Regions from separate parts of the Paenibacillus sp. J22P277 genome, predicted to be linked through region 2. Evidence: riboswitches for the same ligand, from Rfam matches in the RefSeq annotation. Region 2 holds a riboswitch; each other region holds the start of a gene.
The links. A riboswitch is a leader RNA that binds a small molecule or an ion and turns the genes downstream of it on or off. The one in region 2 is predicted to bind cyclic di-AMP.
Positions count from the first base shown of each region.

Region 1 (7,403 bases), on a different contig from region 2:
CATTTCGCCGACGGCACGGTCATGCCGAAGGTATGGGACGGGCAGGACAGCCACGTGCAATACAAAATCGTTCACGGCTCCAAGCTGCTCTGGGCCGCGGTCGACCCGCAGAACGACAACGTGCTGGACAACAAGCACATCAACAATTTCCTGAAAGCCGACCTGGCCGAGAAAACCCGTACGCGCTGGAGCGTCGGCCTGACGAAGCTGGCCGAGACGATCTTCTCCTCGCTCGCCTGGTAACGCCCGCCGTATGAATAAAGGAGGTGATTTGCGGATGAGAACGCATATCAAGCAAGGCTGGCGGCTGACGTCGAAGCATTTGTACATCATCATCCTGCTGTTTCTGTACGAACTGATCTGGGGCTTCTTCCTCTACCGGACCATCGAGAACATCGCGGTCCCGCTGCTCAAGCGGTTCCCCGACGCCTACGCGGCCAACAGCGGCGCGATCTCGCTCTTCTTGACCGAATCGCAGTTTCAGCTCATGAAGACCGACCTGATCCGGCCTTACGCCCTGCTGTTCTGCGGACTGCTGGCCGGCCGGATGCTCGTCACGCCGTTCCTGAACGCCGGCCTGTTCCACTCCCTGCATCACGTGTCCGAGGAGAAAGGCACGAAATTCCTAAGCGGTATCCGCAAAGCCTGGAAACCGGTCGCCCTGCTCTACCTGCTCGAGACGGCGCTCACGCTCGCGCCCGCCTGCTGGCTCCTGCCGAAGGCGCTCAAGCTGCTGCTCTCGAGCGGCACCCTGACGGAATTCGCGAAGCAAGCCGGGCCGTGGGCGGGCGGCTGGCTCCTGTGGGCGGTCCTGCTGCACCTGCTCTTCCTCGCGATGCAGTTCGGCGCCGTGACCGGCAGCGGCTCCATGCGGGCGCTCTGGAGCGGGATCGCCAACTTTCTCCCTTTCGCCGGGGTGTCGCTCGCGATGTGGGGCATCGGCGCCGTGCTCAGCATGACGATCGCCTCCGTGTCGATGCTGTGGGCCGGCCTGCTCGCGCTCGTCCTGCACCAAGGCTACCAGCTGCTGCGAACGATCATGAAGGTGTGGACGGTAGCCGCCCAGTACGACGCCTGGCAGTCGAAGCAATCCTAGCTGCATGTCTTCGCGCCCTTGCCTGCACATGAGATAGAGACGAAAGACCCGTCAATTCATTCGAAAAGCATAGGACTTAAGTTTCGCCCCATCGACCCGCGATGGGGCTTTTTGGCATATGCACGCGGCTGCGGGGCAGACAAGCTTTGCGGGATAAATCCGATTTTCCGACAACGGCCAAAAAACGCCGTTCCCACCCGGAAAACGGCGCCGCTATACGAAAATGAGAGGCAAAAAGTTTCACTCTAATAATTTTAATTTGTGAACAAAACGTGAACTCGGAAGGAGAAGCGACAAAATGATCGAATAACTTTCCCTGAGAAATGAAAATTTTGCCGAATTCCCATCTTGGGAAACGGGGGAACCATTCTGGGTGAATTGATCCCGACAGCCGTTCGTGCGCATATGCGGCTGCCAGAGGCGATCATAGGGGACCTTCAACCGAACCCCACAGCTAACCTCGTAGGCACTGGAAGGAGTTTCCCGTTTTGAAGAAGTTCTCTGCTCTGGTGATCGGACTTGCGATGCTCTTCATCTTTCAGGCCGGCAGCGTGTTCGCCGACTCGAAAATGGACGGCGTCATCAAAGATCTGATCGGAACACCTTATGTTTACACCGGCACGACCACGAAAGGGTTCGACTGCTCCGGATTCACGATGTACGTGTTCAAGAAACTCGGCGTCGACATTCCGCACGCATCCCGTTCGCAGGCTGGGCTGGGCAAGAAAATCGCCAAGGGCGATCTGATCCCTGGGGATCTCGTATTCTTCAATACGACGGGAAATGGCATCTCGCATGTAGGCATCTATGTTGGCGACGGCAAGTTTGCGCACGCTTCTTCCAGCAAAGGCGTCACGATCAGCGGACTTAGCGAGTCCTATTACGCGAAGCGCTATGTAACGGCTCGCCGCGTAATGAGCCCGCAGACGTTCGAGAAATATGCCGACGATCCATCCGACGAACCAGGCGACAACGATTCCGACGAATAATTCGGGCAACATGCATGAATAATGCCGGTCCGGTCAGGGGTGCGACCCTGCCCTTCGGGATTGCGGACAAAGCCGTCGCTGCTTCTCCTTCGGGACAAGCAGCCGCGGCTTTGTTTGTTTATATCAGGTGCACGGGCATGCCGCCTGCCGATTCAGGCGCGCTCGTACCGGACCCACCAGAAGGTCGGTCCGACCTGGACGTTCAGCGCTTTGGCATGCGGCGTGAACAGATCGCGCAGCTGCGCGGGCGTCTCGCATCCTTCGCCGCGGCGGTCGGCCAGCACGACGGTCGCGCCCGATTCGAGCCGCTCGTGCCAGAGCCGCAGAAACGCCCGCCGCTCCTCCCCGGAGAGCTCGCCGAGACAGAAGCAGGCCAAGCCCGCCTGGAACTTCTCCTCCACCGCGTTCAGCTCGGCCTGCTTGACCGCCACCGACACCGGCGTCGTGAGCCGCGGCGTGCGCGGCCCCGCGACGCGAAGCACGCGCTTGCCGGCCAGCGTGTCTTCCACCTCGTATTCCAGCCGCCTCCATTCCGCGAAGCGCTTCTCCAAGCTGTCCCGCCATTTCGCCATCCTCCCGATACCTCCCGCTGCCCGTACGCCGACGCTGTTGTCGTAAAACTATATGTATGCGCGCAAGCTTGCTTATTGAACCGCCTTTTTGGCTCCGCTGGGCTCGTCCGACGTCTGAAAAGGAATGGTTTGACGCATGATGAATACTAGAATGATAGACTGTACGTAAAACGATCTTCTACTGAGATGAAGGAGCTGCTGCCGCATGTCCTCGACTCCCTCCGCGCTTGCGGAGTTCCATCCGACGCTGGCCGGGTGGTTCCGCCAAACGTTCGGCGAACCCACGCCCGTGCAGCATGACGCCTGGGCGTCCATCGCCGCCGGCAACCATACGCTCATCGCCGCGCCGACCGGTTCCGGCAAGACGCTCGCGGCGCTGCTGCCCTGCCTCAGCCGCCTCGCGCTGGCCAAAACGCTGGCCATGGCGCAGGGAACGGGCTGGAAGCCCGGCGTGCGCATAGTCTACATTACCCCGCTCAAGGCGCTTAATAACGACATTCAGCATCATTTGGTCGGATTTCTCGAAGAAATCGAAGCCTACGGCCGCGAGGCCGCGAACGAAGCCTGGCCGGGCCTCCGTACCGCGGTGCGCACCGGAGACACGCCGCCGGGCGAGCGGGCGCGCATGGCGGTCCGGCCGCCCGACGTGCTGGTCACGACGCCGGAATCGCTGTACCTGCTGCTGACATCGGACAAGGGCCGCCATATGCTGCAAACCGCGGAGGCGGTCATCGTGGACGAGATCCATAGCCTTGCCGGCGACAAGCGCGGGGCGCATCTGTCGCTCTCGCTGGAACGGCTTGCGGCGCTCTCCGAGCAGGCCGTGCAGCGCATCGGCGTATCGGCGACGCAGAAGCCGCTTTCGCGGGTCGCCCGATTTCTGGGCGGCTGGGCGCCGGCCGGTACGGGCGGCATGGACGCGGCCCTGAATAGCGACGGCGGCATGAACGGGGACGCCCATCCGCTCGGTTATTCGCCGCGGGCGGTCGTCATCGTGGAAAGCGCCATGATCAAATCGATCCAGGTCCGCGTGACGATGCCGGACCTGAGCCGGCCCGCGCGCACGCGCGAAGGCGTCTGGCAGCCGATCGTCGAGCGGCTCATGGCGCTCATGGCAGGCGCGCGCTCCGTGCTGCTCTTCGTGAACAGCCGCCGGCTGTGCGAACGGCTCGTGCTGCGGCTCAACGAGCAGGCCGGGCACGAGCTGGCGCGCGCCCACCACGGCAGCCTGGCGCGCGAGCGGCGGCTCGAGGTCGAGCGCATGCTGAAGGCGGGCGAGCTGCGCTGCCTCGTCGCGACCTCGTCGCTCGAGCTCGGCATCGACGTCGGCCACGTCGACCTCGTCATTCAGGTCGACTCGCCCAAGGCCGCCGCCGCGGGCATTCAGCGCATCGGCCGCGCCGGCCATGCCGTGGGCGACGTCAGCCGCGGCTATATCGTCGCGCGCCAGCGCGGCGAGCTGCCGGAAGCGGCCGTGCTGTGCCGCAGCATCGCGCGGCGGGAGATCGAAGCGATCACGCTGCCGCACGAGCCTTTGGACGTGCTGTCGCAGCAAATGGTGTCCATGACGGCCGCCGCGGATATGACCGTGGACGCGCTGCACGGGCTTATCGCGCGGAGCGAGTGCTACCGGGGCTTTCCGCGCGAACGGCTGGAGGCTGCGCTGAAGGTGCTGTCCGGCTTCTATCCTTTCGCCCGTCCGCTGATCGACTGGGACCGGGAGACGGATACGCTGCGCAAGCGCGCCAACACGGCGATGGCGTCCGTGACCGGCGCGGGCACGATTCCGTCCAGCTCCGCCTACCCCGTCCACCACGCCGACAGCCGCGTCCATCTGGGCGAGCTGGATGAGGAATACATCGCGGAAAGCCGCGTCGGCGACGTCTTCCAGCTGGGCACGAGCTCGTGGATGATCAGCCGGATCGAGAACGACCGCGTGTACGTGCAGGAAGCGCCCAACCGCTTCAGCGAGATTCCGTTCTGGCGCGCGGAGACGGGCAGCCGCAGCGTGGAGGTGGGCGTGCGGCTGGGCGGTTTTCTCGCGCAGCTGGCCGATCGCCTCCGGCTGGACGCCTCTTCACCGGGCGACGAAGCATCGGACAAGACGCTCGAGGATGCGGCGATCGCCTGGCTGGACGACGAATACGGGCTCGACCATTATTCGGCTTCGGAGCTGATCGACCTCGTGCGGGCGCAGCACCGGGCGCTCGGGCTGCCGACCGATCGGCGGATCATCGTCGAGCATTACCGCGATCTGATGAACCAGACGCGCATTATCATCCATAACCCGTTCGGACGGCGCGTCAACCGCACGTGGCTGCTGGCGATCCAGCGGCAGTTCCAGCGCATGCTGCCCTATTCGATGTACGGCAACGCCAAGGATAACGGCATCGAGCTCGTCGTGCCGGATTGGGATGCGTCCTGGCTGCAAACGCTGTGGCAGATCACGGCTGCGAGCGCGGAATCGCTGCTGACGGAGGCGATCACGGGGTCGCCCCTGCTTGCCGTCTCGTTCCGCCGGATCGCGGAGACGTCCCTGCTGCTCTCGCGCAGCTTCACGCGCACGCCGATGTGGCAGAAGCGGCTGCGCAGCGAAGAGCTGCTGAAGCAGGCGCTGCCGTACGCGGAGCATTTTCCGTATCTGCAGGAGGCGATGCGGGAGTGCCTGCACGAGTACCTGGACACGGACGGACTCAAAACGCTGCTGCAGGCGATTGCCGCCGGCGATATCGACGTGCGCGTCAAGGAGACGCAGGCGCCTTCGCCGTTCGCCGTGCAATTCATCGCGGATTATGCCAATACGATGCTGTACGAGGGCGACGGGCTGAGCGAAGCGACGCAGCTGCAGCTGCTCGGCGTCAGCAAGACGCTGGCCGGGCAGCTGTTCGGCGAAGAGGCCGTGCGGCGGGCCGTCGATCCCGCCATCGCCCGCGAGGAAGAAGCGCGGCTGGAAGCGGGTCCGCTCGTGCCCGCGAGCGCGGAGGAGCTGTTCGCGCTGCTGAAGCGCCGCGGGGATTCGTCCGGCACGGAGCTCGCCGCCGCGGCCGGCAAGGACGCGGACGCCTGGCTGACGGCGCTCGCCGCGGCCGGACGCGTAATGGAGCTCGACTTCGGCGATGGGCGGACGCGCTGGATCTGCGCGGAGGAACGCGAACTGTACGCGGCATTCCCGGGCGGCGAAGCCGCCATCGCGTTCGTCGCCGGCCGGTTCGCGGATAACCGGCTGTCCTTCACCGAGGAGGAGCTCCGGGAGCGGTACCCGCGGCTGACCGCTGCCGATGCCGCGCATATCGCGGACGTGCTGCTTGCGCTCGACCGAACGGAGCTTGCGCCGTTCGCCGAAGAGACGGAGCGGATCTGGACGAGCCGCGGCGTCGCCAGACGGCTCGTCCGGCTCACGCTCGAGCAGGCGCGCAAGCAGGCGGAAGCCATCGATCCCGTGGACTGGCTGGCGCATATGTCGCGGCTCCAGCATGTCCTCTCGGGCACGCAGCTGAGCGGCATCGACGGGCTGCGCCTGGTCATCGAACGGCTGCAAGGCTTCTTCCTGCCCGCCTCGCACTGGGAATCGCTGATCTTCCCGGCGCGCGTGACGGGCTATCGCAAGGAGGATCTGGATCTGCTCTGCGCCTCCGGCGAGGTCATTTGGCTCGGGCGCAAGGGCGAGACCGAGAAAGAAGGCCGGGTCGCCTTCTTCCTCGCGGACGCGAAGCCGCTCTATGCGCCGGTCTTGCGGGCGGCCGCCCAAGCCGCGGCCGCGGCGCCGTCCAAGCATCCGGAGCTGCTCGGCCTGCTGCGGGCGGGCGGCGCGAGCTTCCTCACCAAGCTGAGCCGCGAGTACGGCAAGGTGCCGTCCGATCTGCTCGCCGACCTGCTCGACCTCGTATGGGAGGGCGCCGTCTCCAACGACCAGTTCGCGCCGCTGCGCCTGCAGCTCGCGACCAGAGGCAGGCAGCTCGCCCGCACGGGCTCCGGCCTCGGGCGCTGGTATTGGACGGGCTCGCTGGCCGAAGCCGAGGACGCCGCGCCGCCGGCCGGCGGGCTGCCGAATCGAGCTGCCCCGATCCGCTCGGAAATTGAGGGAGCGACCATGGGCCAAGACGCTTCCGCCGACCATAGCGGCACGGCCGACCGCGAGCTCGGCGCGGAGGCCCTTCGCGCCGTGAGCTCCGACCTGTCCGAATCGGCGCTGCACTGGACGCAGCATCTGCTGGACAGCTTCGGCATCGTATCCCGGGAGCTCGCGCAGCAGCTGTCGCCGTTCGGCTGGGACGAGCTGTTCCCCGTGCTGAAGCAGCTGGAGCAATGGGGCGCCGTGACGCGCGGCCTGCTCGTGGAGGGCGTCGGCACGCTGCAGTTCGCGCGGCGCGAAGGCCTCGAAGCCGTGCGGCATTCCGTGCCCGGCGGCGACGCCGTCACGGTGCTGGCCGCGACGGACCCGGCCAACCCGTTCGGCCTCGCGGCCGACTGGCCCGCCGCGCGCGGGTCCGGCTTCTCGCGCAAAAGCGGCAGCTTCCTCGTGCTCCGGCACGGCAAATGGCGCTTCTGGCTGGAGAACAACGGCCGCCATATCGTCGATCTGGCGACGGCGTCGGAACCTGCAGCCGAGGTCCCGGACGCGGAGCTTCCCGCCATGCTCGCGGAAATCTTCCGCACGCTGCTGCGCCAGCAGAAGCTGAGCAAGATCAAGATCGATCGGTGGAACGGCATCCCGGTCCTGGAATCCCCCGCGGCCGAAGCGCTGCT
Region 1 covers NZ_JBXENS010000010.1:184,298-191,700, reverse strand. Annotated here, with positions in the region: gene AC50YL_RS31890 (M1 family metallopeptidase) at 1-243, shown strand, start outside; gene AC50YL_RS31885 (hypothetical protein) at 278-1,096, shown strand; cyclic di-AMP (ydaO/yuaA leader) riboswitch at 1,420-1,580, shown strand; gene AC50YL_RS31880 (C40 family peptidase) at 1,585-2,085, shown strand; gene AC50YL_RS31875 (hypothetical protein) at 2,238-2,657, opposite strand; gene AC50YL_RS31870 (DEAD/DEAH box helicase) at 2,863-7,403, shown strand, end outside.
Region 1: it holds a riboswitch for cyclic di-AMP, as region 2 does, so the genes downstream of both, AC50YL_RS31880 (C40 family peptidase) here and AC50YL_RS04980 (hypothetical protein) in region 2, are expected to answer to the same signal.

Region 2 (7,403 bases):
CGGGGTTCAGCTTCTTGAACGCGTCCGCGATCGCTTGAAGCACCATATCCTTCGATAAGCTTTTTTTACTTGCGGCCATTATAGATCCTTCCTCTCAGCAATCTTTATTTCGGCATCGCCAAATGTTCGGCAATCGGTCCCAGCGCAAGCGACGGGAAGAACGTCAGCGCCCCGATGACGAGGATGATCACGACGAGGATGCCCGAGAACAACGGCGTGTTGGTTCTCAGCGTGCCCGTCGTCACCGGAACGACGCGTTTGACCGCAAGCGAGCCGGCGATGGCGATCATCGCGATGATGGAAACGTACCGGCCGAGGAGCATGACCACGCCGATCATGATGTTGTAGAAATCGGTATTCGCGGTCAAGCCGCCGAACGCCGAACCGTTATTGGCCGCGCCGGAGGTGAATGCATATAGCACTTCCGTCAAGCCGTGCATGCCGCCGTTCGCGATGGACGACATCGCGTTCGGACTAAGGAATGCGATGGCCGTCGGCACCAGAATGACGAAAGGATGGATCAGCAGAGCGATCGAAGCGAGCTTCACTTCCCTGCCTTCGATCTTCTTGCCCAGGAATTCCGGCGTCCGCCCGACCATCAGGCCGCATATAAAGATCGCCAGAATGAGGTACAATAAACCATTGAGCAGTCCGACGCCCTTGCCGCCGAACACGTTGTTCAGCATCATTTCCGCCAGAGGCACGAACCCGCCCATCGGCGTTAACGATTCATGCATGTTGTTGACGCTGCCGGTCGTAGCCGCCGTCGTCACCGCGGTGAACAAGGCGGACTCGGAGACGCCGAAGCGCACTTCCTTGCCTTCCATGTTGCCGTGAACGCCCATGGCGTCGATCGCGCCGACGCCTCTGTATTCGGAGATGAACACCGTCGCCAGCATGACCAGGAAGATGAAGCTCATGGCGCCGAATACGGCCCAGCCCTGCTTCTTGTTCTTGATCATGAGACCGAAGGCATAGACCAGCGCCGTCGGCAGCAGCATCATGCACAAGATATGGACGAGGTTCGCGAGCGCCGTCGGGTTCTCGAACGGATGCGCCGCGTTCGTGCCCATATAGCCGCCGCCGTTCGTGCCCAAGTGCTTGATGGATTCAAGCGAAGCGACGACGCCCCGCGTGATCGTCTGTTCGCCGCCGCCGAGCGTCGAGGCGTGAACGGCGCCGAGCAGCGTCTGCGGCACGCCTTGGAATACCAGGAACAGCGCGACGATGAAGCTGATCGGCAGGAACACACGCGTGATGGAGCGGGTCATGTCGACGTAGAAGTTGCCGAGGTCGTCCTTGCGGCCGATCAAGCCGCGGATGAAGGCGACCGCCACCGCGAAGCCGGTCGCTGCCGACGTGAACATCGGGAACGTGATCGCCAGCATTTGCGACAGGTAAGACAACCCGTTCTCGCCGCTGTAAGACTGCCAGTTCGTATTGGTTATGAACGAAGTGACCGTATTGAAAGCCTGACCGGCCGGCATGTTGCCGATCCCGTCCGGATTCATCGGCAGATAGCTCTGCAGCCGAAGCACGAGATACATCAGCAGCATCATGACGAAGTTGGATAGCAGCACGGCGCCAAGGTAGCCGCGCCAGCCCATCGATTCCCCTTCCTTTACGCCCATGATCCGGTAAAGCAAACGCTCGACCGGGCCGAATACCCGGTCGAGGCCCGTTTTTTCCTGCGAAAAAACTTTGACGAGATATGTGCCCGCCGGCTTCACCAACAGCATGATGATGACCAGCGTAATGGCAACTTGTACGAATCCCATAGCCATAGCAATGTTTCCTCCTCGTTATTGAAGCAGCTTACTCAAAACTTTTCCGGCTTCACCAATACGAAACCGAGATAGATCATCAGGCAGATGGCGATAATCCCCATTACGACCATGTCGCTTCCTCCTTTGTAGTGGATCCGGCCTCGTTGGCCCGATCCGTTCAGCTAACGCAACTGCTTGGGGAGATCGGCCTCACGCTTTCTCGCATAATTTCTTGAAGCCCCAGAACAATCCGTACAGGACCGCAGCCAAGAGGACCATCGTAAAATCGTTAACCATCCGAGCACCCTCCTCACGAGCCTTTCTGTAGTTAGTCATAACATTTTCCAATCGAAGCAATCTTATGCTAATCCAGCAGAAACGAAATGCTGCCGGTGTTGGAATGCACGATGTGGGTGGCGCCGAGGCTCTTATAGATCAACCGGCCGTGCGTCCGCCCCGTGATGACGTATACCGGCTGATCCGTCCATTTGCGAATCATGCGCAGGTACCGGCAGCACAGCGACAGGCTGCTTTCGAACAAGAACACCTTGCCGACCGGATGATCCGGCATCTCCCACGTATCCGGATCGATCGTATTCACGAGCAGGATGGACGCGATGCCGAGCTTGGACAGCTGCTGCCGCTCCGCGACGCTGTTCGTGATCGCCGTAAACGGCACGCCTTTGACGAGCAGCTGCTTCATGAAATGCTCGCCGGATTTCGTCATGGCCGCGACGACGATCGTTGCCGAATTTGAATTGATTTCCCGTATGTCCACGTCCGCTCCACGCTCCCCTCTTCCGTACTCCGTCATCTTAATCCCATTCCCCATAAAATCGGGGTAAAGAGATCGCCCCCAGGGTGTAAAAAAAATATAAAAACGGCCATGTCGCCGCGGTTCTCCGCCTAGAAAATGACATATGCCTCCGCGTGCTCGAAGCAAAAGGAATGGTCGTGCAGGCTGTCGGACAACGATCGGCCCACCGGCGCCCCGATGCCGCCGGCCAGCTCGCGCAGCGCCGCTTCCGCCGCCAACGACCGGACGTCGCCCCAAGCCTCGTGCTTGATCCGGGCTTCCAGCAGGCCTTCGCTGAGCGTATGGTGCTTGAACCCCTGGAACGCGCAGGCCCATTTGATAAAATCGCCCTTCAAGGCGCATTCCCGGAAGACGCCGATGCCGAGCTCGCCGGAGCCCGTGCCGAGCATCAGGATGCCGCACCAATCCCCGTTTCCGCAGTCCGGCAACAGCAGACGCGCCGTCTCGCGATCGAACCGGAAGCATTCGATGCGCTCGATTTTCACCATATCCATGCGTTCTCTTTGAAGCGAAGCCCTTGTCTGTACGGCGTGCATGCTCATTCACTCCTTCGTGGGATAAAAAAAAGAAGCCGGGAAGAAGAGATGTCTCCACTCCCGGCTTCATGGACAGCGCAAAGAAAAAGGCTGCTTCGCGCGCTTTGGCCTAAGTCGTCTCTCTGGTTCGCTTGCGAGGTTAGCTGTCGGATTCGGGCTAGAGAGTGCCCTACCCGGACAAGCGTTGCTTGTCCGCGATTCACCCCGGGAAGACGCGCCGCCACGCGGCGCCGGCTTCCATTGGTTCCCCCGCTCCCTATAAAGGGATTCAGCGATTATGGGTTGAACGATGATTGCTTGTGATGCTTCTAATCGTAGTCCCGGCGGCGAAAATTGTAAAAAGCCGCAGAAACCCGCATGACGAAATTCTTGTCGGTCAGCGGCAATGAAAGCGCGCACAAAGAATGGTATCGGCGGCATGCCTGCAAATTGCTTTCGTTTTCGGGTGTATCTCCGTTCGCGAGCCCTCCGTCTCGATAAGGTCCGGCGGATATAAAAGCCGACTATTTCTATTGAAATGAACGACTTAAAGGTTTAAAGTTAACCTATAATTTCCCAATGCCCTTATGCCCCAGTCCCTTGATTCCGCATTTTTTCCCGAGGAGGAATTTGGATGAGCACTACTTCTGCGCAAGCCCTGTTCGCCCCCTTCCGTTCCGAAAAGCTCTCGCTCGATAACCGGATCGTCATGGCGCCGATGACGCGCGGCTTCTCTCCCGGCGGCGTGCCGGGCGAAGACGTGGCCGCCTATTACCGGAGGCGCGCCGAGAACGGCGTCGGCCTCATCGTGACGGAGGGGACGCTGATCGATCATCCCGCGGCCGGCGCGAGCCCGAGTTTGCCCCATTTCTACGGGGAGGCTGCCTTGAACGGCTGGGCCGGCGTCGTCGGCGCGGTCCACGAAGCCGGCGGCAAGATCGCTTCCCAGCTCTGGCATGTCGGCATGACCCGCAAGCCGGGAACCGGGTCGAACCCGGACGCGCCTTCCGTCGGTCCGTCGGGACTGAACCTCGCCGGCGAGCAAGCGGGCGAGCCGCTTACCGAGAACGAGATCGCCGGCCTGATCGCGGCCTACGCGCAAGCCGCAGCCGATTCCAAACGGCTCGGCTTCGACGCCATCGAGCTGCACGGCGCCCACGGCTACCTGATCGACCAATTCTTCTGGGGCGTCACGAATATCCGGACGGACCGGTACGGCGGGGACTTGGTGTCCCGGACCCGGTTCGCCGCCGAAGTCATCGCGGCCTGCCGGCGCGCCGTCGGCCCGGACTATCCGATCGTGCTGCGGTACTCCCAGTGGAAGGACGGCGCCTACGAGGCGAAGCTCGCGGAAACCCCCGCCGAGCTGGACCGCTTCCTGCGGCCGCTCGTCGACGCGGGGGTCGATCTGTTCCACTGCTCGACCCGCCGGTTCTGGGAGCCCGCCTTCGAGGACGGCGTCGACCTGAACCTGGCCGGCTGGACGAAGAAGCTGACGGGCAAGCCGACGATCACGGTCGGCTCCGTCGGGCTCGATCTGGAATTCACGCGCCTCTTCCGGGAAGGGATGGGCGCCGGAACGGCCAGCCTCGACGGTTTGCTGGAACGGCTCGATCGCGGCGAATTCGACCTGGTCGCCGTCGGCCGGGCGCTCTTGAGCGATCCCGCCTGGGCGCTCAAGATCAAGCAAGGAAGGCCGGACGAATTGCAGCCGTTCGCGCCGCAAGCGCTCGGAACGCTGTACTGACGCCTAGGCGCTGTCACAAAAAAAAGATTCGCAGACAACGGAAAATCCCGATAGGCAAACGAAGGACCTCCATTTCCGCCGCAAAGCGGAAATGGAGGTCCTTTTCTTGCGATAAATCCGTACTAAGCGGAGCTCGAAAGATCGCAAAAACGAGTTCGGGCAGCCCATGGAAGGGTGAGCCTGCTCGCGCGAGGCGATCGCCGCCTCAGCTAATGCAACGATTAGGAAGGCTCGGCTTGCAGCGTCGTGAACTTGTCCAGCAGCTCACCGGCCGTGGCGGCGATATGCTCGAACGCCGCCGTCGAGCTCCTTGACGCTTTGCGAGTGATGCGCCATGTCGCCTTTGATCCGGTCGATGTCCGCGCCGATTGCCTTCAGCCGGTTCTGCATCAGGCCGAGCTGCGTGCGGATATCTTGGGAGGAGTCGCGACTCTGCACCGCCATGCGCCGGATCTCGGTCGCCACGACCGAGAAGCCCCTGGCCCGGCGGGTGCAGGCGAAGCTGCGGCAGTCTCCGCGGAAACCCGCGATTCGCTCCGCATGCGGCTGCCGCACGCGGATCAAAGCGGGTCTCGGAACTGCTCCGCGTTATGCGCCGCCGCGAATCCGCCCGCCTGGTTCCAGGCCGAGCCGTACGGGTGGGCGCCTCCTCCCCGGAACGGCAGCGCCACGACGCCGGCGTCGCAACGGACGATGCCCTTGCGGCTGCCGTTGATCAGCAGGCCGGTGTCGTCGAACAGCGTATCGGCCAGCTGATACGCGTCCCCCGCGCGGTACGAGAACACGATGCCCCGGCGCGGCCTGCCGGACGCGTTGGCCGCCGAGCCGTGCAGCGTCAGCGCATGATGAATGCTGATGCCGCCCGTCTTCGGCATAATGTAGGCGATGTCGTCAGGATTCGCCGGTTCCTCCCAGTAACGGGTCTCCTGGCAGGCTGCAACGAAGCGTCCGTCCTTCATGTGATTCAGAGGGCCGAGCCGGTGGCTCCCCTTCACCATCTGCATGCAGCCGTTCTCCGGCGTCGCATCGTCCAGCATGACCATGACGGACAACAGATCGGTATTGGTGTGGGGATAGAAGACGTAATCCTGATGCCACGCGAACGCGCCGACGCCCTTCGTCGGCGGCTTCGTCGCCAGCTTGGAATGCTGCAGCTCGATATCGTCGCCGAGCAGGGCGCGCAGCTTGCCCACGATCGCCGGATGCTTCGCCAGCTTCAGAAATGCCGGATGCAGGGACGTAATGCCGAGCGCGTGCACCGTCATCGTCTCGTACTCCTTCTGCGTGCGCAGCGCCGTGATCGGGTCCGCTTCGCACGCTAGCCGCAGCTCTTCGACTTCCGCCTCGCGCAATATCCCGTCGAACACCAGGAAGCCGTCCTCCCGGTACCGCGTGATTTCTTGTTCCGTCAGCCCTGTCTCGTTTCCGTTCGCCATCGTCGATCACTCCCGTGAATGATTGGTCGTCTCTCTCCTCCATCATACGGGTGACAAGAGCCCCCGAGCTATAATAGACTGGGGATAAACTATCAGGATTCGGGGAAAGGTCGTGGCGGGCGTGAACGGACAACTGGATTTTTTCTTCTACAAATCCCATGAAGCGGGCAGCTACGTCGATTATCACAAGCATAGCTGCTACGAGCTCGTCTACTACGTATCGGGGACCGGGACGATGAACCTGAACGGCGGGACGCTGGCCTACGGACCCGGCACGATCACGCTGACCCGGCCGAATTACATGCACGACGAGCGGCATGACGAAGCGACGGAGGTCGTCTTCTTCGGCTTTCGCTACGACGATTTCCCGGTGCAGCTGCCGAACGGCCTTATCCGCGATACGGACGAGCGGTCGATTCTGGCGCTCATGCTGACGATGAAGGAAGAGCTGCTCGCGCAGAAAGCCCATTACGCGCAGCGGGCGAATCTGTTGCTGAACGAGATCATCCTGCTGCTCGGCCGGCAGGCGGAAGCGCCGCAGGGCGACGAGCAGCGTCCCGAGCGGCTGTTCTACGCGCGGCGCTACATGGACGAGAACTATACGCAGCCGCTGCAGCTTCGCACGCTGGCGGAGCTGTCGGGCTACGGCGAGGATCATTTTCGCCATCTGTTCAAGGTCCAGACCGGATTGTCGCCGGGGCAATACCTGCTGCGCAAGCGGCTGGAAGCGGCCAAAGGGCTGCTGCTGAATACGACGCTGACGATCAGCGCGATCGGGCTCGAGTGCGGCTTCTCGACGACCTCGCAGTTCATCGAGCTGTTCCGCAGGGAGCTCGGCGACACGCCGTTGCGCTACCGGAAGACGCGCTGACGCCAAGCCGCTGCGTTGCCGGAAGTCGGCCTGACCCACGCCGGACGCCTCTCTGCTTCATCAACCGCAGAGCGAGTGCCGACTGCCGACTGCCGCCGCCCGCAAAAAAAGACGGCAGGATCGCTCCCGCCGTCTTCCATCCTCATGCGCATGCAACCGTTACTCGCTCGAATAAACCGAGAAAATCAAATCCCGCTTGCCGTCATTCTCGGTCGCCCACGTCTTGCCGCCGTCGAGCGACAGCTTCTCGT
Region 2 covers NZ_JBXENS010000002.1:35,298-42,700, forward strand. Annotated here, with positions in the region: gene kdpB (potassium-transporting ATPase subunit KdpB) at 1-79, opposite strand, end outside; gene kdpA (potassium-transporting ATPase subunit KdpA) at 105-1,778, opposite strand; gene AC50YL_RS04970 (potassium-transporting ATPase subunit F) at 1,820-1,897, opposite strand; gene AC50YL_RS04975 (hypothetical protein) at 2,131-2,580, opposite strand; gene AC50YL_RS04980 (hypothetical protein) at 2,673-3,119, opposite strand; cyclic di-AMP (ydaO/yuaA leader) riboswitch at 3,233-3,403, opposite strand; gene AC50YL_RS04985 (NADH:flavin oxidoreductase) at 3,733-4,845, shown strand; gene AC50YL_RS04990 (hypothetical protein) at 5,110-5,310, opposite strand; gene AC50YL_RS04995 (phytanoyl-CoA dioxygenase family protein) at 5,406-6,281, opposite strand; gene AC50YL_RS05000 (AraC family transcriptional regulator) at 6,403-7,152, shown strand; gene AC50YL_RS05005 (galactose-binding domain-containing protein) at 7,312-7,403, opposite strand, start outside.

Region 3 (7,403 bases), on a different contig from region 2:
AGGATTACCTTGCGCTGGACGAGGCGCTCGTTCAGACCGCTTTCTCTGCTTGGGCATCCGAATCCGATACGGTGTTGTCCGATCTATGCAAGCGATTCTTGAACCGCAAGCTTTACAAATATATCACGATGGATCAACCCGACGAGAAGCTGTGGCAGGAGATTCGGGATCAATTTCGCGCCATAGGGCTTCATCCGGAATATCACCTGGAAATTGACTTTCCGTATGACATGCCCTACCATGTGTATCGTCCGGGTACGGCCGAACAAGCGGAAAAGGAAGAAAAACCGCCGATTCTGCTGCTCTCGGGCGATGACCGGTTGTCGGAAATATCCGGAAGGTCCGATATCGTCCGCTCCATCACGGGTATCCATCAAGGAAAGTATCACCTGTATTACCCGGAGGAACCGCTGCTTGAATCAGCGCATCTCTTGTCCGCGAAGATACGCGAATTGTTTGCTTTAATGTAGAAAGGGGTTTCGCAAATCATGATGTTAATCGACACGCATACGCATTTGGACTCGCATAAATTCGACGACGACCGCGAATCGGTCATTGAACGGGCACGGGCCGAGGGGGTAGATAAGCTGATCAATATCGGCTTCAACCGGGAGACGATCCCGACGACGATCGCGCTGGCCGAGCGCTATCCGTTCATCTATGCCGCCGTCGGCTGGCATCCCGTCGACAGCATCGACATGAAGCCGGAGGACCTGGAATGGATCGCTTCGCTGCTCGATCACCCCAAGGTCGTCGCGATCGGCGAAATCGGGCTTGATTACCACTGGGATACGTCGCCGAAGGACGTTCAGCAACGAGTATTCCGCCAGCAAATCGCCCTCGCGAAAGCGAAGCGCAAGCCGATCGTCATCCATAATCGCGACGCGCATGAAGACGTGGTGCGTATTCTTCGGGAAGAAGGGGCGAGCGAAGTCGGCGGCGTCATGCACTGCTATTCCGGCAGCTGGGAGACGGCGAAGCAATGTCTCGATATGAACTTCTACATATCCTTCGGGGGACCGCTTACATTTCTCAACGCGCGGGTACCCAAAGAGGTCATGGCCAAGGTGCCGCTCGACCGTCTGTTAATCGAAACCGATGCTCCGTATTTGGCGCCTCACCCGCATCGCGGGAAGCGAAACGAGTCGGCTTTCGTCCGTCTTGTAGCAAATACAATGGCGGATATTTTAGGTAAATCCGTAGAAGAAATTGGAAGAATTACGACCGAGAACGCGATGAAATGTTTTGGAATATCATGAAAATCGGATTGAAAGCAAGCATTTGGATGATATCCGGGGATAAAAATGATTTTTGATCCGAAAATCGCTTGAATCTCTCGTTATTTTCCTTGAAATTCACTAAAATCGTCATTAATCAGTTCTTTACAATGTGCGGCGCTAGACTGTATGATTCATCTCAGAGCAACAAAAGTTGTATTCCTTTTCCAAATAATCGCTTAATCTCCGGCTACCGGAGAGCGGGGGAACCAATTGTTGAAACTGTCTGTATCATGCCGACGGCGGAGACGGTGAAATTCTTCTTGGGGTGAATTTCGCGGACGGACGCATTCAGAATGAAGCGTTCCCGAGCGAATAGGGCGACTCTCGCGCCCGAATCCGACAGCTAACCTCGCAAGCGTCTATAAGAGAGATCAACCTCGTGCATGCAACTCCATGCTGCCTATTTTAAATGGGAAGCCACGAAACAGATCCTCTGTCGTCGGGCTTCTTTTTGTTTGAATATTGCGTAAACTGACGACATAGGGTGTATCGTGGAGGTGGGGCCGGGGAGGAATATGGAAGATGCGTGCTTGCACGCTAATACTACTCTATAGTCGCGTCTAAGTATCATGCGTTACAAAGGCGGCGGGGCTATGTAAGGAGGACCGAAGAAGTGGGAGCACTCCAGCTTAAGGACACCCATGGGAAACGATCATCCAGCATGTCTTTCGCATTGCGATGGAAGCATGAGAATGTGCGTTTAATTGTACTGAGCGCCATGATCTCAATCGCTATGACTTTCATGTTTTTGGTGTTGTTGTACGGAACGGCTGACAAGCATGTCTCCGTAGTATTGAACGGACGAGAAACCATTGTCTCGACGAAACAATGGGTCCTTCAACGCCTACTGGATGAACAAGCCATAACCATTGGCACGCACGATAAGGTGTCGATGCCGCTCGATGGCGGAATAAGCGACGGCGACCGGATCATCATCGATCAGGCGGTCCCGCTTAAAGTGAAGGCTGACGGCAAAGTAAGAACGTTGTACACGACAGAGAGAACTGTACAGGCGGCGATCGATCAGGCTGATATAGCGGTTCGCGGTCAAGACAAGGTAACGCCTTCGCTTGTGGCCGCGCTCGAACCGAACATGACCATCACGGTCACCCGGATCGACAAGAAAGTGTCCGAAACGAGCTACCCCGTTCCCTTCACCGTCGTGAAGAAGGACGATCCGCAGCTTGCGCTCGGCAAACAGAAGCTTGTCCAGTCGGGCAAGCAGGGCAAAGTCGTCAAACGCTACGAAACGGTATTCGCGGACGGCGTGCCGGTATCGCAAATCCTCGTAGAGAAATTGACCCCGGAATCCGCGGTCAACCAAGTCGTGTCGGTCGGGACCAAAAAGCCCGAGCCGAAGGTAACGATGCTGTCCGCGCAGTCCTCCCGGTCGACGTATACGAAGCACGGGGTAACGTTCAACGCGAAGAAAGTGATGAAGAACGTTACGCTGACGGCGTATTCGGCCGGCGTTGCATCGACGGGCAAAGACAAGAACCATCCGGAATACGGCATTACGGCATCGGGAGCGCGCGTTCAGGAAGGACGCACCATCGCGGTGGATCCGAGGGTCATTCCGATCGGCTACTGGGTATATATTGAAGGAATCGGTTTCCGCCGAGCGGAAGATACCGGCAGTGCGATCAAAGGCAGCAAAATCGACGTTTACTTCGACAGCGAATCTTACGCGGACCGGTTCGGGCTGAAGCGGGGCTACACGGTGTACGTGCTGGGACCCAAAAAGCCGGAGTCTCTGTAGAGACCCGGTCGACGGTCCGGCGTTGGTTGAATTCGCCGTCTACTTGATTCATATCGTAATTCATGCGAAAATATGCCATCATAAGAAGGGGCGATGCCTCTTCTTTTTATTTGTTTATCGGAAGGGAAGGAATGGAGCTTCCATGATCAAAGAAATCATTGTCGTCGAAGGCAAGGACGACACGGTCGCCATCAAGCGGGCCGTCGAAGCGGAGACGATCGAAACCGGCGGTTCCGCCATCGGGGAGGCGGTGCTTCGGCGCATCGCGCTGGCGCAGGAGCGCCGCGGCGTCATCATCTTCACCGATCCCGACCATGCGGGCGAGCGAATCCGCAAAATCGTCGCGCAGCGCGTGCCCGGCTGCAAGCATGCGTTCCTGCCGCAGGCGGAGGCGCTCTATAAAGGAGATATCGGCGTGGAGAACGCCTCTCCGGAGGCCATACGGCACGCGCTGGCCAATTTGCGCACGGAAGCCGGCAGTAATGACGGCGGTCTGGCGGAGGTCACGATGGAGGACCTGATGCAGGCGGGACTGCTCGTCCATCCGCAGGCATCGGAGCGCAGGTTGAAGATGGGCAATTTGCTTGGCATCGGGTATGCCAACGGCAAGCAGTTCTATAAACGATGCTCCACGTTCCGGATTACGCGGGAAGAATTCCGGCGTGCGCTGCAGGCGATGGAGAGCGAAGGAGAATCGCGATGACGGAAGGATTCAAAACGACCCAGGAAGTCGGTTCGCCCAAACGGACGAAGGACATTATCGCCCGGTACGGCTTTACGTTCAAGAAGAGCCTCGGGCAGAATTTCCTGATCGATCAAAATATATTGAACAAAATCGTAAGCGCCGCCGAGCTCGACGAGACGAAGGGGGCGCTGGAGATCGGTCCCGGGATCGGCGCGCTCACGCAGCGGCTGGCGCAGACGGCCGGGCGCGTCACGGCGGTCGAGATCGATAATCGGCTCATCCCGATTTTAAGGGACGTGCTGGCGGATACGCCGAACGTGCACGTGGAGCACGGGGACGTGCTGAAGCTGGATCTTCGCGAGCTGATGGAGAAACAGTTCGGCGGGCTGGCCGGCGTGAGCGTCGTGGCGAATTTGCCTTACTACGTCACGACCCCGATTCTGATGAAGCTGCTGGAAGAGAAGCTGCCCCTCGAGAATATCGTCGTGATGATTCAGAAGGAAGTCGCGCAGCGGATGGCCGCGAAGCCGGGGGGCAAGGAATACGGCAGCCTGAGCGTGGCCGTGCAGTATTACTGCGAGCCGGAGCTCGTGTGCATCGTGCCGCATACGGTGTTCATTCCGCAGCCGAATGTCGATTCCGCGGTCATCAAGCTGTCGCTCCGGGACAAGCCGGCGGTCGAAGTGGAGGACGAGGACTTTTTCTTCAGGACCGTCCAGGCCTGTTTCGCGCAGCGCCGCAAGACGATCGCGAACAATTTGACCGCTTATGTCGGAAAGCCGAACCGCGAGCTGCTGGGGCCGCTGCTCGAGGGCTGCGGCATCGATCCGACGCGCCGAGGCGAGACGCTGTCGCTCGCGGAATTCGCGGCGCTCAGCCATGCCCTGCTGAAAGCGGGCTTGCCCGCCTAGCCGAAGCGGCCGCAAAAGATGACGAAGAAGCGCACCATCGGGGGCATCTCCCCATAGGATAGACGAAGAGGTGATTTGCCCATGATGCAAGGGGACCTGGTCGTCCGCAAATCCTATGGCGGGGACGTCCTTTTTCGTGTTGCGACAATCGATCAGCAAACAGCCGTTTTAAAAGGCACGGATTATCGTCTGCTTGCAGACGCGCCTATAGTCGATTTATCGGTCGTGAAGGACGGCGACTTGCCGGTCGCCATCCGGCAGGCGCGGTTGAAAGCCGGAGAATCGACGCAGCGGATGCAGGAGGAGCGGCAGCAGCAGATTCTTCAGCGGGAGCTGCTGCGGGCGCAGAATCAGAGCCAGCCTTATTTCGATGTGCCCGGAAAGGTGCTGCATTTGGACGGGGACAGCAACTACATGAAAAAAAGCATGCAGCTGTACACCCAGATGCGCGTGCCGGCCCATGGCTTATTCGTGCATGAATCGCAAATGGCCGAGGCGGTCTACCGGCTCCTGCCGCAAATCAAGCCGGATATCATCGTGATCACCGGGCATGACGGCGTGCTCAAAAACCGCGAACAAAACGATTTGAACGATCTGATGTCCTACAAAAATTCGCAGAATTTCGTGGATGCGGTCCAGATTGCCCGGGATTACGAGAAAAACCGGGATAGCCTCGTGATCGTGGCGGGCGCCTGCCAGTCGCATTACGAAGCGCTGCTCAAATCGGGGTCGAATTTTGCCAGCTCGCCGGGACGCGTGCTCATTCACGCCTTGGACCCGGTGTATGTGGCGATCAAAGCAAGCTACACGCCGATTCGGGAGACGATCAATTTACCGGACGTCATCCACGGAACGATCAGCGGCATCGACGGCGTGGGCGGAATCGAGACTTACGGGAAGTATCGCGTGGGTCTTCCGAAGCCTCGGACGCTGACGGGAATAAAAGCGACCGTATAGGAATAGATGGCCGGGACAGAATAAAGCATAAGGCTTTGAATAATCAATATTTTTTATATTGACAATTTATTAAAGCCGCTGTTATAATTAAATTTTTTTGACAAATCACCTCTCTTTGGTTATAATGGACAAGGAAAGAGGTGGTAGTGCACAATGGCTAAAAATGCGCTATTGGAGATTAAACGCAGTTTGGAAACCCATGTCGGCTCCAAAATACGTCTTCGTGCAAACGGTGGTCGTCGAAAGACTATTGAACGGACCGGTGTATTAGAAGAAATCTACCCTTCTGTATTTATTGTCAGACTTGATCAGGAACAGCATGCCTTCAAGCGCGTTTCTTACAGCTACGCCGATATTTTGACGGAGTCCGTTGAAGTGATGGTCGACAGCGATGACGGTCAGGTACGCATTACCTATATACAGTAAGAAACAAACATTGGTTTGGCTTTCTTCAAGATGCAAGCAATGATAAGCGCGAAGTCGGCGTTTGCATTGCTTGCATTTTTTTTCGTGGGAATGAGAACGCGCAAAACATCCATACTAACGGTACCATTACGTTTTGAAGGAGGAGACGACTCTCATGTCCCGAAGACGCCGCGGCACGATGAGCGAGCAGCTGAAGAACGAGCTGGCCAAGGATCTGGGGTTTTACGACACGGTGCAAAAAGAAGGATGGGGCAGCATCAAGGCGAAAGACGCCGGCAATATGGTGAAACGCGCCATTCAGCTCGCGGAGCAGGCCGCCGCGAAGCAATACCAGGAGCAGCAGTCGGTTCGTCAGCAGCCGCAAGTACAGTCGGTCCGGCAGCAGGCGCCGTCGTACAATGCACAGCGTTCATACGCCGCCTCGCCGCCGCCTAGAGCGATGACCGCCGCCGCCGTGCCGCCGTACGTCGCGCAGCAAGCGATGGCGAATAATCACCAGCACACGTCCAATATGCATCCGTAACATCGGCCGTATCAAGCTAAGATGGCAAGCTCTGCAGCAGCGGGCTTCCGGCATCTTAGCTTTTCTTATGACCTTTTGTTATAATATGTGAAGTTTAACGATAATGGACGGGTGAATCGAACATGAAAATCTATGAGAAGGCGCCGGCCAAGATTAACCTGCTCTTGGATGTGCTGCGCAAACGCGACGATGGCTTTCACGAAGTCGAAATGATCATGACGATGGTGGATTTGGCCGATCGGCTCGAGATGGAGGAACTGCACAGCGATTCCATTATTATCTCGAGCCAGGCGGGATACATACCGCTCGACGAGAAGAACTTGGCCTTTCAGGCAGCGCGGCTTATCAAGGACCGCTATAATGTCCGCAAGGGCGTTTATATTCATTTAGACAAAAACATTCCGGTCGCCGCGGGACTCGCGGGCGGCAGCAGCGACGCCGCGGCGACGCTGCGCGGACTGAACCGGCTCTGGGAGCTCGGCATCTCGGAGGACGAGCTGTGCACGCTGGGCGCGGAGCTCGGCTCGGACGTCCCGTTCTGCGTGACGGGCGGCACCGCTCTTGCGACCGGACGGGGCGAGAAGCTCGAGCGCATCGCGAATCCGCCGCAATGCTGGGTCATTCTGGCGAAGCCGCCGATCAACGTATCGACGGCCGACGTGTACGGCAAGCTGCGCGCTTCCGAGCTGAAACGCCACCCGTCCGCCAAGGACATGCTGGAAGCGATTTCAACCGGTTCTTTCGCGGATGTCTGCACGAATCTTGGCAATGTGCTGGAAAACGTGACGCTGCAGCTGCATCCGGAGGTGCTGCAGTTGAAGGAAATCATGCAGCGGCTGGGCTCGGACGGCGTGCTGATGTC
Region 3 covers NZ_JBXENS010000015.1:55,226-62,628, reverse strand. Annotated here, with positions in the region: gene AC50YL_RS35115 (HD domain-containing protein) at 1-470, shown strand, start outside; gene AC50YL_RS35110 (TatD family hydrolase) at 492-1,259, shown strand; cyclic di-AMP (ydaO/yuaA leader) riboswitch at 1,444-1,653, shown strand; gene AC50YL_RS35105 (resuscitation-promoting factor) at 1,894-3,039, shown strand; gene rnmV (ribonuclease M5) at 3,182-3,742, shown strand; gene rsmA (16S rRNA (adenine(1518)-N(6)/adenine(1519)-N(6))-dimethyltransferase RsmA) at 3,739-4,635, shown strand; gene yabG (sporulation peptidase YabG) at 4,717-5,592, shown strand; gene veg (biofilm formation stimulator Veg) at 5,746-6,018, shown strand; partial or broken gene AC50YL_RS35080 (small, acid-soluble spore protein, alpha/beta type) at 6,173-6,346, shown strand; gene ispE (4-(cytidine 5'-diphospho)-2-C-methyl-D-erythritol kinase) at 6,664-7,403, shown strand, end outside.
Region 3: it holds a riboswitch for cyclic di-AMP, as region 2 does, so the genes downstream of both, AC50YL_RS35105 (resuscitation-promoting factor) here and AC50YL_RS04980 (hypothetical protein) in region 2, are expected to answer to the same signal.

Region 4 (7,403 bases), 580 kb from region 2:
CCGCCCGGCCATATCTGGATCAGCGCGGGCAGCGAGAACGCCAAAGGCGACATCTTCGTCGCCAACATGCCGACGGAAGAAGTGTTCACCGCGCCGCTTCGCGGCGGCGCGAACGGCACCGTCACCAGCACGAAGCCGCTTAGCTACGGCGGCAACCTGATCAAAGACTTCGTGCTGACCTTCAAAAACGGCCAAGTGGTCGACATTCAGGCCGAAGAAGGCCTCGAAGTGCTGAAGAACCTCATCGGCACCGACGAAGGCGCCGGCTTCCTCGGCGAAGTCGCGCTCGTGCCGCACCGTTCGCCGATTTCGGATACGAACATCATCTTCTATAACACGCTGTTCGACGAGAACGCGTCCTGCCATTTGGCCATCGGCAAGGCGTACGCGTTCTGCGTCGAAGGCGGCAAAGCGATGACGGAAGAAGAACAGGCCGCGGCCGGCCTCAACTCCAGCCTCGTGCACGTCGACTTCATGATCGGCTCCGCCGAGCTGGACATCGACGGCATCCGTGCCGACGGCACGGCAGAACCGCTGTTCCGCGGCGGCAACTGGGCGATCTAGCAGCTTCCGATTCGAAATCCAAAACGGCCGTGCAGGCAGCTGAACCTGTACGGCCGTTTTTTCGCGCGAAAAAGAGCCTCCGCATCCGTCAACGAGGGGATGGAGGCTCTTTCGCCTATTACAATTTACAACACTTTCGACAGAAACGCCTTCGTCCGTTCCTGCTGCGGCCGTTCGAACAACGCGCTCGGCGAGCCTTGTTCGACGATCCGCCCCTGCTCCATGAAGAGGACCCGGTCCCCGACTTCGCGGGCGAAGCCCATCTCGTGGGTGACCACCACCATCGTCATGCCCTCCTTCGCGAGCTGCTTCATGACCGCGAGCACCTCGCCGACCATCTCGGGATCGAGCGCCGAGGTCGGCTCGTCGAAGAGCATGATCTTGGGCTCCATCGCCAGCGCCCGGGCAATCGCGACGCGCTGTGCCTGCCCGCCGGAGAGCGACGCCGGATAAACCTCGGCTTTGTCCTCCAGCCCGACCTTGCGCAGCAGCTCCAACGCCTTCTCCCGCGCCTTCGCGGCCGGCCATTTGCGAATGCGCACCGGCCCCAGCGTGATGTTGTCCAGCACCTTCAGATGCGGGAACAAGTTGAATTGCTGGAACACCATGCCGAGCTCCGCCCGCATGGCGACGATATCCGTGCCTTTGGCGAGCAGCGGCTTGCCGTCGATGACGATTTCGCCGCCGCTCGGCTGCTCCAGCAGGTTCAGGCAGCGGAGAAAGGTGGATTTGCCCGAGCCCGAAGGACCGATCACGACGAGCACCTCCCGCGGGGCGACGTCGACCGTGATATCCCGCAGCACCTCGTGCTTGCCGAAGGATTTGGACAAATTCGCCACCTGAATGATCGCGTTAGCCGCCATCATGCCTGCACCTTCCTTTCGAGCCAGACCAACAGTTTATTGAGCGTGTACGTCAGAATGAAATAGATGACCGCTGCCGTCAAGAACGGCTCCCACACCCGGATGTACTGGTTCTTCATCGCGTTGCTCCAATACATGATCTCGGGCACCGTGATGAACGTGAGCAGCGAGGAGTCCTTCAGCAGCACGATGAATTCGTTGCCGAACGCCGGAATCATCCGCTTGATCGCTTGCGGCAGCACGACGAAGCGCATGGCCTGCCAAGGCGTCATGCCGATGGACAAGGCGGCCTCCGTCTGTCCTTTGTCGATGGACTGGATGCCGGCCCGGTAGATCTCCGCCGTATAGGCCGCAGCGTTGAGCGATAAAGCGATGACCCCCGCCGCAATGGCGTTGGTCTTGCCGTAGAAGAGCGGAACGAGCGCGAAATGCACGATGAAGATCTGCACGAGCAGCGGCGTGCCGCGGAAAAAGTTGATGTAGGACTGCATCGGCCAGCGCAGGAACCAATGCCGCGACATTTTGCCGAGGCCGACGCCCAAGCCGAGAATCGAGCCGATCACGATCGACGCGAACGAGATGCATATTGTATACAGTGTACCCCGCATCAGTAGCGGGAAATAATCTTCGATGATATCGAATCTGAAATCCATGCCGATCGCCCTTTCGCTTGCCATAAGTAGAGAAAAAAAGAACATGCGCAACGTTTCGATTACGCATGCTCCGCTATCCGTTCGTTATTCCGTTTCCACCAGATGGGTTGTGTCCGGCTCTTCGTTGAACCACTTCTTGTAGATTTCCGCGTACTTCCCGTTCTCGATGACCGCTTTGATCGCGGGATCCAGCTTGGCCTTCAGCTCGCTGTCCTTCGGATAGGCGATCCCGTAATACTCCGGCGTGAAGTTCGTGTTATCCAAGACTTCCTTGAGCTTCTTGTCCGGGTTGTTCTTGATGTAATCCCGCACGATGGCGATGTCCGCGACAACGGCGTCCGCTCCGCCCTGGTCCAGCTCCAGCAGCGCGACGGCATTGCTGTCGAACTTCTTCAGATCCGTGTTGCCTTCGCCCATGATTTTCGTCATCAGGATGTCGGCCGTCGTGCCGCCCTGCACGGCGACCTTCTTGCCTTTCAGATCCGACGCGCTCTTGATGTCGCTGTCTTCCTTCACCATGATGACGTTCGTCGATTCGAAGTACGGCATGGAGAAATCGTACGTCTGCTTCCGTTCGTCGGTGATCGAGATGCTGGAGATGCCCGCTTGGTATTCTTTGCCCTGCTTCACGCTCTCCAGCATCGCGTCCCATGCGACGTTGCGCACTTCGTACTTGAGGCCGGCTTCCTTCATGATCGCGTCGAGAAAATCGATATCGAAGCCTTTCAGAACATCCTTGTCCATGTATTCCATCGGCGCGTAACTGCCATCGCTGGCAAACAGGTACGTCGTCTCGTCGGCGCCGCTTCCGCTGCTTGCATTGCTCTCGTTGCCGCTGTTCGCCGCGCCGTTGTTGCCGCCGTTCGCCGCGCCTTCGGTGTCGTTCGCTTTCTTGGCGCCGCATCCGCTCAAGGTGATGGCAGCAATTAGCGTTAATATACCTAACGTATATCGTTTGTTCATTCTTGTTCCCCCTCGTAAATGTCGTAATCTGATACGATTCTATCAAGATTGGGGAGTTGTTTCAATTTATTTTTATGAATAGTGTTAGGAAATATTACACAAATGCCATACGGATGACGTTTTCCCAGCCAAATGTTCTCATCAATCAAGCGTGAATCCATAGATTACGAATCGGGTTCCGCATGAGATGAATCGAAACGAAAAAGGGCACTTCATAAAGAAGTACCCCTCGCAAAGGACGTCAAAACATAGGAAGGCGAAAATAGCTGCAATCGCATCAGCTGCGTCTTACGGCATATTCGCGCTATATCCGCATCCTGCCAAAAACTCCGGAACGTATTGCCTGGCGGTGCCCTTTCGGAATGCAACTCTTCCTCTTATGGATCCCTGGAAAGCTACTCTTCCTCTTCCCCAAGCGCCATGTTGGGATTGAAATCCGCCACGACCAACACGTCCATATGGCGGCCTTCGCGCAAAATCGTATCGATGACCGGTTTGGTCTTCAGCTTGCTCCAGAACCCGCGGCCCGACTGGCCTAGGATCATCTGCGTGCTCTTGAGCTCGTTGGCCTTCGCCAGGAGGGCGTCCGGAATCTTGCTCGCCGACACGCCGCTCTCCGCCTCGAAATCGCCGCCAAGCCGGTCGACCAGCGCCTTGATTTCCTCGATCCGCTTGTTGCAGGCTTCCGAACGGTCGCCTTCGGTGCGCACGTAGTGCACATGCCAGTCGGCTTTCAAGCGGTACGCGATACGGAAACCGCGACGAATCAGCCGTTCGGCGTTCTTGCTCGTCGTCACCGCAACGAAGATGGATTCATGCCGATGCCACGTGCCGCGCAGCGAGCCGTTGCGTTCCCACGACTCCAGCCGTTCGTCCACGTCGTCCGCGATCTCCCGCAGCGCCAGCTCGCGCAGCGCGATGAGGTTGCCCGTCTTGAAGAAGCCGGCCAGCTCGCCTTCCACGTCCTCGTCCTTGTAGATCAATCCGTCGCGCAGGCGCTGCTGCAGCGCGCTCGGCGCAACGTCGACGAGCTCCATTTCGTCCGCGAGGCGCAGGAATTGATCGGGCACCGTCTCGGTCACGGTCGTGCAGGTAATCTGCTCGACGGCGTCCTTCAGGCTCTCCAGATGCTGCACGTTCATCGTGGAAATGACGGAGATGCCCGCATCCAGAATCTGCCGTATGTCCTCGTACCGGTGCTTGTTTCGGCTGCCCTGCGCGTTCTCGTGCGCCAGCTCGTCGATCAAGACGACCTCGGGGTTGCGGGCGATAATCGCGGAGACATCCATCTCTTCGTCCGTTTTACCGTTCGACTCGATCCGGATCCGCGGAATCGTCGTCAGCCCGCCGATTTGCGCTTCCGTGTCGGCCCGTCCGTGCGTGTCCACGCAGCCGATCACGACGTCGATGTCCTTGCGGAGCAGCGCGTTGCCTTCGCGCAGCATCATGTAGGTCTTGCCGGCCCCGGGAGCGGCGCCGACGTACACCTTGAACGTCCCGCGGCGAATGCGCTCGATTTTCTTCTCGACTTCCTGCGTGCTCAGCCTGCGGTACGGTTCCGACGGCGGCTTCGAAACGGAACGCTTCGCCGGCAGCACCCGTTCGCCGTCATGCTCCGCGCGATCCGCCATGAAGAACACGTCGATGTTGCGCGTCTGCTTCAGCAGGCTGTGCGCGATCGAGCCGTGCATCAGCTCCTCCGAGCGGGTCTGCTTGGAATGACCCATGACGATCCGGGTCGCGTTGATCAGCATGGCGTAGCGGATCATCGCCCGCGGAACCTGCTTCCGGCCGGAAACGGCGATCTCGCGGAAGCCCGCCCCGACCTTCTCGACCAGCTTCAGGATCGACTTCTTGAACGCCTCCCGCTCCTTGGTCGGCTCTTGGGTGGCGTCGTTGAAGACCACGACCTGCAGGTCTCCGCCCAGCCGCTTGGCGATCTGCTGCCCGCGCCGTATATAGATCGATCCGTTGATATGGTACTGCGCGGCGACCAAGATGCGCTCGGACGCGCCGGAAGGCCCGATGAAGCCCTGCTCCTCGCGGTACTTCTCCAGCGATTCGTTCACGCCCTCCGCCATGAGGCGCAGCGTCAGCTCGCGCAGCTTGCCGACATTGCCGCGTTTGAGCAGCTCCGGATCCTTGACATTGTTCAGCCGCCCCTCGCTCAGCCGGTTCAGGATCGTCTCCGGCGACACGTCGATCAACCGCACTTCATCCGCCAGCTCCAACAGATCGGTCGGCACCGTGCATTCCGGCGAGATGCCGGTCAGCTTCTGCGCCTGCTCCGTCACGCCTTCCAGCTCGTAGACATTGACCGTCGTGATCACGCTGATTCCGCGGCCGAGCAGAAAGCGAATATCCTCGCGCCGCGTCGGAAACTTGGCGCCAGGTCGGTTCTCATGCGCCAGCGAGTCTACCAGCAGCACCTCCGGATTGCGCTCGATGATCGCATCCAAATTCAAATCCTTCTTCTCCACGTCGCCTTTCAGCCAATGGATGCTCGGAATGCGCTCGAGATCCGCCAGCTGTTCCACGGTTTCCGGCCGCCGCATCGTCGAGACGGCGCAGACGACCACCTCGATTCCCTGCTGCTTGAGCGCCTGGCCCTCGCGCAGCATGTGGTAGGTTTTGCCGGATCCGCTGACGGCGCCGATGTAAATTTTCAGACGGCCGCGATGGATTTTGGAGATGGATAATAGCAGTTCCTCCGGAGTTTGTCGCCGGTAGCCGGCCATAACGTTATACCCCTTTCATGCCTATACCTATAGATTTGCGAATTGCTTGAAACTTATGCGAGGGCGCGAAAACGGACATCAAAAAAGAAGCCAACGAAAAACGGCCTCTAACTTAGAGGAACGCCTCTCGCGGCTTCTAGGCACATGATATAAGAAGTGTCTATTCGCACGCACAATCGTCGCCTCTCTCGGGTCGCTTACGAGGTTAGCTGTCGGATTCGGACATGAGAGCTGCCCTACCCGGAACGCGGCGGCCTTAAGCTGCCCCGCCCGGGATTCACCCCTGATGGCAAGCCTCGATCTGACGCCTTCGATGGCTTGACATGCCAATGGTTCCCCCGTTTTCCAATTCGGAAATTCAGCGTTGTCAATTACGTAGTTTAAGCATGACTCATGTTACGCCAGCACATGCTTTTTGTAAAGGAAACCCGTACGCAATCCGCTCCCTTGAGCAGGCAACCAGCATGGATATAGCGCTTACAAAGGCGGCGAGCGCCAGCAATCTCCCGCTACCTCACTAAATGAGCGTTTTTCGTATTTGGGGCGTAAGGCGAATGGTTTAATCATCCGCCCGTTCACTGACAAAGTTCGCAATCCCCGGCCTCAAACGTTCCCGGTCGCCATCTCGATGCCCCGCAGCAGGAGGCCGATCAGAAACCCGCAAAGCGCGCCGTTGACGCGGATCCATTGCAAGTCCTGCCCGACCTTGTCCTCGATCAATTCGACCAGCTGGTCGTTGTCGAGCCGGTCCAGATTCTCCCGCACGAAGGAGCCGATCCGGGCATGGTTGCGCTCGATCAGCGCCGCGGCTTGGCCTTTGAGCCAATGCTCGGCTTCGTCGACAAGTCCTTCGTTCGCCTCGATCCGGTTCAGGAGTCCGTCCACGAACGTCCACGTCTTCTCGGCAAAATCCTCGTCATGCAGGAAAGCGACGCCTTTCTCCCGCAGGCTCTCGAACAGCTTATGCAGTTCGCCCTCGATATCGAAGGCTTCAAGCAGCTCGTCGCGCATGGCGTCCAGCTGTCCGGATTCCGCCAGCTTCGTAATCAGGATATCCAGCGCCTCGCGCAGCTTGCTCATGACGATCAAACGGCGCTCCGTGCCCTCGAGCTTCAGCTCGTGGATCTTCGAGAGCACGAAGGATTGCAGCATGGTCCCAAGCTTGTCCTCTTCCAAATAGCCGATGAAGGCATTGACCGCGAACGACATCAAGCCGCCGAGGTTCAGTCCTTTGATCAGCGTCATGACCGCGCTGCCGAGCTCGCGGCGCATCCCTTCGGTCGCGATCCAGGACTCCGCCCGCTCCAGCAGCAGATCCAGCATGCGCTCGTCCGTGCCGTCCTCCTCGGCTTTGCGCAGGAAGCCGCGAAGCGCCGCCTCCAGGTCGATGCGGCGCACGGCCGCGCCGATCTCGTCCGAGAGCAGCGGAACGATGCGATCGGCATCCACGCTGCGGATAACGCCTTCCAAGAGCTGCGGCAGGCGCTCGCTGTGCACCGCCGAATGCAGCGCGCCGCGGATGACGGGCAGCAGCTGCTCCGCCAGCTCGAACTGCCTCAACTTCTCGAGCATGCTGTCCTTCGCCAGCAGCCGGTCCTCCAGCACGCGCACGATGCCCTCGG
Region 4 covers NZ_JBXENS010000002.1:616,238-623,640, forward strand. Annotated here, with positions in the region: gene AC50YL_RS07505 (aminopeptidase) at 1-564, shown strand, start outside; gene AC50YL_RS07510 (amino acid ABC transporter ATP-binding protein) at 690-1,412, opposite strand; gene AC50YL_RS07515 (amino acid ABC transporter permease) at 1,427-2,080, opposite strand; gene AC50YL_RS07520 (basic amino acid ABC transporter substrate-binding protein) at 2,165-3,043, opposite strand; gene AC50YL_RS07525 (histidine kinase) at 3,439-5,781, opposite strand; cyclic di-AMP (ydaO/yuaA leader) riboswitch at 5,960-6,155, opposite strand; gene AC50YL_RS07530 (DUF445 domain-containing protein) at 6,385-7,403, opposite strand, start outside.
Region 4: it holds a riboswitch for cyclic di-AMP, as region 2 does, so the genes downstream of both, AC50YL_RS07525 (histidine kinase) here and AC50YL_RS04980 (hypothetical protein) in region 2, are expected to answer to the same signal.